Regions from separate parts of the Mesorhizobium sp. M4A.F.Ca.ET.050.02.1.1 genome, predicted to be linked through region 2. Evidence: predicted binding sites of a transcription regulator. Region 2 holds the regulator's gene; the other holds the start of a gene.
The links. Region 2 encodes HrcA, which represses chaperone genes, less so after heat shock. Its sites were predicted from a motif close to GTTAGCACTCNCNNNNNGNGAGTGCTAAC; they were not measured.
Positions count from the first base shown of each region.

Region 1: the regulator HrcA is predicted to act here: its motif matches at 1,569-1,597, upstream of EOA33_RS03410 (co-chaperone GroES).

Region 1 covers NZ_RZSG01000021.1:10,507-14,797, forward strand. Annotated here, with positions in the region: gene EOA33_RS03390 (hypothetical protein) at 167-376, shown strand; gene EOA33_RS03395 (DUF982 domain-containing protein) at 465-788, shown strand; gene EOA33_RS03400 (usg protein) at 772-999, opposite strand; gene EOA33_RS03405 (hypothetical protein) at 1,074-1,415, opposite strand; gene EOA33_RS03410 (co-chaperone GroES) at 1,751-2,065, shown strand; gene groL (chaperonin GroEL) at 2,127-3,755, shown strand; gene EOA33_RS03420 (hypothetical protein) at 3,814-4,029, shown strand; gene EOA33_RS03425 (DUF72 domain-containing protein) at 4,067-4,291, opposite strand, start outside.
Region 2 covers NZ_RZSG01000023.1:7,201-11,491, forward strand. Annotated here, with positions in the region: gene EOA33_RS03655 (VOC family protein) at 1-136, opposite strand, end outside; gene rph (ribonuclease PH) at 320-1,036, opposite strand; gene hrcA (heat-inducible transcriptional repressor HrcA) at 1,179-2,261, shown strand; gene EOA33_RS03675 (hypothetical protein) at 2,408-2,605, shown strand; gene EOA33_RS03680 (sorbosone dehydrogenase family protein) at 2,728-4,068, shown strand; gene EOA33_RS03685 (LysE family translocator) at 4,205-4,291, shown strand, end outside.

The DNA of each region.
Region 1 (4,291 bases), on a different contig from region 2:
CCCCGCCAGATAGGCTTCCTGCCGATGCGGATCGGGACCGGGCGACCAGCCCATGGATGCGATGTCCTGTAGCAGCTAGCCATACGCCCTTGACCCTGATGGCGTCGTCATCGAGAAGCCCGTGGTGGCGTCCGTTTCCGGGCATGGACGGAGGAAACGATGAGTAATGACACGTAAGGACGTTGTCTCGGTCCTTGGGCCGATCGACGAAACGCTCATCGCCGATATCCTGTCCACCGGCGCCTCGTTCGAGGAACTCAGTGAGGCCTGGGGCTGGCTCAACGGCGACGAGGCGCTGATGGGCGAAGGACGGCCGCTGCCGGGCACGCGCGTTGCCGAACTGATCGACCTCCTTGATGCCGACGAGGACGATTGAGCGCTCCGATGCGGCAAGAGCTCCACGTCTTGGCGTTACGAGCAGGGCGATTGCTTGCTGGCAAAAGACATCAAAAACGGAGGAAGTGATGAACGACGTTCGTTTTCCCGAACCTGTTACCCTGGAATTTTCCCCCGCCTCGCGCAAGGTCGCCAGCAGCTTCGAGGCACTGGAATGCCTGGACCAGCAGTGGCCCCATTGGGCGCGCGGAGGGAGTTGGCGTGCTGCCGCGCGCACCTGCCGTGACGCGCTGGACGGATGGCGCAGCGCACGCGATGCGCACAAGGCCTTCCTCAGGGCGGCAAGGCGGGCTGGGTTGGTTCTGCCGGCAGCGCGCGCTCCTCGCAAGTCAAGCCAACCACGGATGATCGGCGCCCTGCGGCCCGAGATGAGCTTCATTGGATGGCAATGACCCCGTCGACGGCGCGCCATTCCGACGGCTTGATCAGCCGGTGGTGGGCGACGCGCACGGAGTGCAGCGCGCCGTCCAGCTCGCTTTCCCAATAGTCGAGAAAGCCTTTCAGCTCCGGGAAGTTCGGCGCAAGATCGTATTCCTGCCAGACATAGAGCTGGAGCAGGCTCGGGTGGTCAGGAAAATGGTAGTGGATTTCGGCCGTGGTCAGGCCCTAGCCTTCCATCTGCAGGCGGAATTCCCTGCTGACCGCAGTGACCATATGCGTCTCCTTGACTTGCGACATCAGGCGTCCAGGCGGTCAGACATGTGCCTGTGGCCACTCTCAGCCGGGATCGGGCGGTTTGCGTCGTCCAACCGGCATAGGGCATCCACGATCTGATCGAAGGAGATCGTCTGCTCGGCTCCCGGCGGTCGGCGCAGCGTCGGAACGGATTCCACCGCGCAGGCATCCGAGGCCCAGGACGAGAGGATCGCCCGCTTCTCCTGAATGTCGAGCGTATCCTCCTTAAGGACGTCGTCTGGATGGGTGAAATGGCGCGCCGGCGACAACAAACGGTCGAGCGCGAGGTCGGATGTTTCGGGAACAAGAGAAGGAATGATCGGCTTGGGATTGTGTCGGTCCATCGTGGTCCTCCGTCTTTCCAAAAGCTCCTTTGTCAGACTCCTGTTTTGAGGCCATCGCCGGCGGCGAAGGCTCGGACTATCTTGTTCCTTCGTCGGGAAAATTCAAGCGGGAATGCGCGGCTGTAATCCAAATTAGCCACATGTTTTCATGGCACTAGCACTCGATTGGTGCGAGTGCCAAAAAATTCTGCCGAACCTCTTGAAACCGAAAAGTCGCAGAACTAGCTCGATATGCGCGCGATGCCCGCGAGGGTCGCCGCACCCCGCACCGATCCGATATTGCCGGTCCGGTGTGGAGGAACCTCAAAAATCTGTTTGTCCAGAAGGAGAACGATATGGCGTTCCGTCCATTGCATGACCGTATCCTGGTCCGCCGCATCGAGGCCGATGAAAAAACGGCCGGTGGCATCATCATCCCCGACACCGCCAAGGAGAAGCCGCAGGAGGGCGAGGTCATCGCCGTCGGACCTGGTTCGCGAGATGAGAGCGGCAAGCTCACGCCTCTCGACGTCAAGGCGGGCGATCGCATTCTGTTCGGCAAGTGGTCTGGCACTGAAATCAAGCTCAACGGCGAGGACCTGCTCATCATGAAGGAAAGCGACGTGATGGGCGTGATCGAGAATGCTGCGGCGGTCAAGAAGGCCGCCTGACCGGGGCTTCGATAGAACCCTCAATAAGTCAATGAAAACTGCCCAGACAAGGAGTGATCCAATGGCTGCCAAGGAAGTCAAATTTCATTCCGATGCCCGCGAGCGCTTGCTGCGCGGCGTCAACATCCTCGCGGACGCGGTGAAGGTGACCCTCGGCCCCAAGGGCCGCAACGTCGTCATCGACAAGTCGTTCGGCGCCCCGCGCATCACTAAGGACGGCGTCACCGTCGCCAAGGAAATCGAGCTTGAGGACAAGTTCGAGAACATGGGCGCGCAGATGGTCCGCGAGGTTGCCTCGAAAACCAACGACATCGCCGGCGACGGCACCACCACCGCGACCGTGCTTGCCCAGGCGATCGTTCGCGAAGGCGCCAAGGCGGTTGCATCGGGCATGAACCCGATGGACCTGAAGCGCGGCATCGACAAGGCCGTCGAAGCCATCGTGGTTGAGCTGAAGACCAATGCCCGCAAGATCACCAAAAATGACGAGATCGCCCAGGTTGGTACGATATCGGCTAATGGCGACGCCGAGATCGGCCGCTTCCTTGCGGAAGCCATGCAAAAGGTCGGCAATGAGGGCGTCATCACGGTCGAGGAAGCCAAGACCGCCGAGACCGAACTCGAAGTCGTCGAAGGCATGCAGTTCGACCGTGGCTATCTCAGCCCGTATTTTATCACCAACCAGGACAAGATGCGTGTCGAGTTGGAAGAGCCCTATGTGCTTATACACGAAAAGAAGCTGTCTAATCTGCAGGCACTGCTCCCGGTGCTGGAGGCTGTCGTTCAGTCATCCAAGCCGCTGCTGATCATCGCCGAGGATGTGGAGGGCGAAGCGTTGGCGACACTGGTCGTCAACAAGCTGCGCGGTGGCCTGAAGGTCGCTGCCGTCAAGGCGCCCGGCTTTGGGGATCGTCGCAAGGCGATGCTGGAGGATATTGCCATCCTCACCGGCGGGACCGCGATCTCGGAAGATCTTGGCATCAAGCTTGAGAATGTCACGCTGGCGATGCTCGGCCGCGCCAAGAAGGTGGTGATCGAAAAGGAGAACACCACCATCGTCGACGGGGCCGGCTCGAAGAGCGAAATCCAGAGCCGCGCTAGCCAGATCAAGGCGCAGATTGAGGAGACGACCTCCAATTACGATAAGGAAAAGCTGCAGGAGCGGCTAGCCAAGCTCGCCGGCGGTGTCGCCGTCATCCGGGTCGGCGGCTCGACCGAGGTCGAGGTCAAGGAGCGCAAGGACCGCGTAGACGATGCCATGCATGCGACGCGCGCTGCGGTCGAGGAAGGCGTATTACCGGGTGGCGGCGTAGCGCTTCTGCGTGCGGCCAAGGCACTGGACAGGGTTCAGGCCGAGAATGAGGACCAGAAGCACGGTATCGAGATCGTGCGCCGGGCGATCGAAGCGCCCGTGCGACAGATCGCCGAGAATGCCGGCGCGGAAGGATCGATCATCGTAGGCAAGCTACGCGAGAGGCCGGAATTCGGCTGGGGCTGGAACGCACAGACCAACGCGTTTGGCGACCTCTACAACGAGGGCGTCATCGATCCGGTGAAGGTGGTGCGGACCGCACTTCAGGATGCGGCATCGGTTGCCGGCCTGTTGGTGACGACGGAAGCGATGGTTGCCGAGAAGCCGAAGAAGGAACCCGCGGTGCCGGCAATGCCGAGTGGCGGCATGGATTTCTGACGAGAAACGGCGGTGTCCGCGCCCATGAGGCGCGGGCACCTGACAAATGGATAAAGCCATGAACGTGACGAACTTCAACGTGATTCCGCCGCCGTCACACGCGGCCACCGATCTGAACTACGAAGCGGAACTGAAGGTCGCGCTCGACCCGGTTCTAGACGATTTGCTCGACAGAACCGCCGCTGCGGGGTGGGACCGGCGAAAAGCCGCGTACACGATAATGTTTCTGGCCGCTCGCAAACTTTCGGACACCATGCCGAGCCCCAGAAGCTAGCGCTTTGTTGGCGGATTCATCGGACGCGGATTTCATACTATGATGAGGGAGCCGCCACGGGAACATCCACTTCGGACGGAGCTTGATCGAAGCCTGTTTGATCGAGCAGCCGGCGCATGGTCAAAGCGTTGCAGGGCGCAAAGCTTTCATAGTCGTTGTTGAAATAAACCCAGGCTCTCCGCGCGCCGCTGTTCTTGATCCTCTCGGCCCATTCGGCTAACTCGCCTTCGGAATAGTCGTGCCTGTACCAGCGCTCCGGACC
Region 2 (4,291 bases):
TCCCGCAGCGGAAGAAGACGTGGCGGCCTTCGACCCTGCCGATCAGGTCGAGGCCGAGCACGTCGGCATAGAATTGCTCGGCAGCGTGTAGGTCGGTGACGTAGAGCGCTGATTCCAAAATTGCCGAGGGTGTCACGAGGCACCCCCCTCTGGCCTGCCGGCCATCTCCCCCTCAAGGGGGGAGATTGGCAGTTCTCGTGCCGCTGCACCCCTTGCACCGCCGATAATTGGCGAAGGCCGGCCGTATATCCAATCTCCCCCCTTGAGGGGGAGATGGCCGGCAGGCCAGAGGGGGGTGCCCAGGCTCGGCATTCGAAACCTACGCCACCGCCATCTGCTGCAGGCTGACCAAGCGCGAAATGCCTTTCTTGGCGAGGCCCATCAGCGACGCGAACTGCTCCTCCGAGAACGGCTCGCCTTCCGCCGTGCCCTGGATCTCGACGATACCGCCCTTGCCGGTCATGACGAAATTGGCGTCGGTGCCGGCCGAGGAATCCTCGAGATAGTCGAGGTCGAGGACCGGCTGGCCGTCATGGATGCCGCAGGAGATCGCCGCGACATGGTCCTTCAGCACCTTGGCGACGCTGGCCATCTGCCGCGCCTCCATCCAGCGCAGGCAGTCATGGAGCGCCACCCAGCCGCCGGTGATCGAGGCGGTACGGGTGCCGCCATCGGCCTGGATCACGTCGCAGTCGACAGTGATCTGCTGCTCGCCCAACGCCTGCAGGTCGACCACGGCGCGCAAGGAACGGCCGATCAGCCGCTGGATTTCCAGCGTGCGGCCGCCCTGCTTGCCGGTTGAAGCCTCGCGCCGCATGCGCTCGCCGGTCGAACGCGGCAGCATGCCGTACTCGGCCGTCACCCAGCCCTTGCCGGAATTGCGCATCCAGGCCGGCACTTTTTCCTCCAGGCTTGCCGTGCACAGAACATGCGTGTCGCCGAACTTCACGAGGCACGAACCCTCGGCGTGCTTGGAGACGCCGCGCTCGAAGGAGATGGCGCGCATTTCGTCGGCTTGGCGTTTGGAGGGGCGCATCGAGGCCTCTTTCTTCTTTCTTTTGGTTTTCAAGGATTCGTTGGCGGCTTGTAGACGCATGCGGCGCATGGCGCAAAGGAAAATGGACCGGGTTGCGCGGGCACGGCCTAAGTCTATATTTGAGCAGGAGGTTTTGGCTCGAATGACCAAGGCAGTCGATCCGGCATCGCAGTCGCCCGCGCTCCAGTCGCTTGATATGCGCTCGCGCGATATCTTCCGGCGCATCGTCGAATCCTATCTCAGGGATGGCGAGCCGGTCGGCTCGCGCAGCCTGTCGCGCATCCTGCCCTCTTCGCTGTCGCCGGCCACCATCCGCAACGTGATGAGCGATCTCGAGCATCTCGGCCTGATCTATGCCCCGCATATCTCGGCCGGCCGTTTGCCGACGCAGACCGGCCTGCGCTTCTTCGTCGACGCCTTTATGGAGCTTGGCGACCTCTCCGACGAGGAGCGCCGCATCATCGAAGCGCAGGTGCGCGCCTCCGGCTCGGGCGCCACGCTGGAGCATATGCTGACCGAGGCCAGCCAGATGCTGTCGGGCATGTCGCGCGGCGCCGGCCTGGTGCTCGCCGCCAAAAACGAGGTGGCGCTGAAGCACATCGAGTTCATCCAGCTGGAACCCACCAAGGCGCTGGCCGTGCTGGTGTCGCAGAACGGCGACGTCGAGAACCGCGTCGTCGACCTGCCCGCCGGCACCACCGTGTCGCAGCTGCACGAGGCCTCCAACTTCCTCAACGCCCATATCCGGGGCCGCACACTGGCCGAGGCGCGCGTCGAGATCGCCCGCATCAAGGACGAGACCAGGGCCGCCCTCGACACGCTGTCGCAGGACCTGGTCGAAAAGGGCCTGGCGGTCTGGGCTGGCGCCGAAAGCGGCCTGCCGGCACGGCTCATCGTGCGCGGCCGCGCCAACCTGCTCGAAAACGTCACCGCCCAGGCCGACATCGAATTGCTGCGCCATCTGTTCGAGGATCTGGAGACGCAGGACGGGCTGCTGCAACTGCTCGACCTCGCCGAGGAAGGGCCCGGCGTGCGCATCTTCATCGGCTCGGAAAACAAGCTGTTTTCGCTGTCCGGCTCGTCGCTGGTCGTGGCGCCCTATCGCGACAAGGACGCCCGTGTCGTCGGCGCACTCGGCGTCATCGGTCCGACGCGGCTTAACTATGCCCGCATCGTGCCGATGGTCGACTATACGGCGCAGCTCATTTCGCGCATGCTGCGTTAGGTGTGAGGCCGGCCTGCAAATGGCGATCTCCCGCGCTTCCGGTGCTCACGTACTTCAAGTACGCTCCGCTCCGGTTCTCGGAGACCACCATTTTCGACCCGGCCTGACCGGATCTCAGTACACCTAGGCAGTGGAGGAGAAGAAAAATGGCGCTGGAATCGCTCAAGGCCCAGATCAGCCTGCTGCTCGAGGAAATGGTCAACCAGCCCGAGGACCAGCACGAGATACGGGAGCAGCTGCGCGAGAAGTTGCAGGAATTGCGCGCCATGGGCCTGCCGCTGCCGGCCGATCTGGTCGCGTTGGAAAGGCGCCTGGACGATGATTTCTATGCGGAAGGCAGCTGAGCACCCACTACCACCCTTAAGTTCACCTGTGCCCCCTTCGTTGCGGAACGCCGGTCTGATTTTTCCGTTTGTCCCGTACCTGGCCTTGACTGCCCATGGCCAAACCAACCCTGGAGGACGGTATGATCCGGTTTGCCAGTCTTGCGGGAGCTGCCATGCTCGTCGCCACCGCAGCGCTTGCGGACCAGCCGGTGCTGACCGGCAGCAAGGCTTTCGGCGACTGGAAGGCCGACCGTCCGGGAGTGCGCCGGCTGATCAAGCCGCAGGACCTGCCGGCGCCCTACCGCACCCGCTCGTCATCGAACGGCCCGGGCGTTGGCGATCGTCCCGAAGGGGTCAAGCCGCTTCTACCGCCCGGCTTCTCCATCGAACTCGTTGCTTCCGGCATCGACAATCCACGCGTCGTACGCGTGGCACCCAATGGCGACCTGTTTGTCGCCGACAGCAAGGCCAACCAGATCCGCGTCTATCGCCTCGCCGAGGGCGGCGCGAGGCCGGCGCAGCAAGCCATTTTCGCCGAAGGGTTGACCCGGCCCTATGGCATCGCCTTCTACCCGTCGGGCGACAGGCCGCAATGGGTCTATGTCGCCAACAGCAACAGCGTCGTGCGCTTCGCCTACCGCGAAGGTGACCTGAAGGCGCAGGGCAAGCCGGAAACCATCGTCCCGGACATCCCCTCCAGCCATCACTGGACGCGCGACATCATCTTTTCGCCTGATGGCAAGACGCTCTACCTATCGGTCGGATCGGGCTCCAACGTCGCCGAGGACATCGGCGCCGAGCCGGAAGGCGGGCTCGCGCAATGGGCGGCGTCGGCACCGCTCGGCGCGAGCTGGGGACCGGAGGAAGGGCGCGCCGACGTTCTGGCCTTCGATCCGGACGGCAGGAACCGGCGCAGCTTCGCCACCGGCCTGCGCAACTGCTCCGGCATGACGGTGCAGCCTCAGACAGGCGCGCTCTGGTGCCTCGTCAACGAGCGCGACGGGCTCGGCGACAACGTGCCATTCGAATATGCGACGACGGTCAGGCAAGGCGGCTTCTATGGCTGGCCCTGGTATTACATCGGCGCCAACGAGGACCCGCGCCACAAGGGCGCGCGCCCCGACCTTGCTGGCAAGGTCACTGTTCCCGACGTGCTGATGCAGGCGCATTCGGCGCCGCTCAGCATCGCCTTCTATGACAAAAAGAGCTTCCCGGCCGAGTATCAGGGCGATGCCTTCGTCGCCCTGCACGGCTCCTGGAACCGCGGCGTGCGCACCGGCTACAAGGTGGTGCGGCTGAAATTTGAGGATGGCAAGCCGACCGGCGCGTATGAGGATTTCGCCACCGGCTTCGTCATCTCCGACGACGATGTCTGGGGCCGGCCGGTCGGCGTCACTGTCGCGAAGGACGGCGCGCTGATCCTCACCGAGGACGGCAACGGCACCATCTGGCGCGTCACCTATGGCGACGGCCGGTCCTGATTGAGCCGGCCTGGGAATCCTGTTGGGGCCGCCTCGGGTTGACCCGGCGAGATCTGGTGCAATCGAATCCAGTCCTCAGGAAATTCAATTCCATTCGGATGTATGCGACAAGGCGCACTCATCTGGACCGAAAGCCATGACGCTCACCGGATTTGTCGCTTACAGCGCCGCCCTCGGCATCGCCGCTGCCATTCCGGGCCCCGGCGTCACCGCGCTTGTGGCG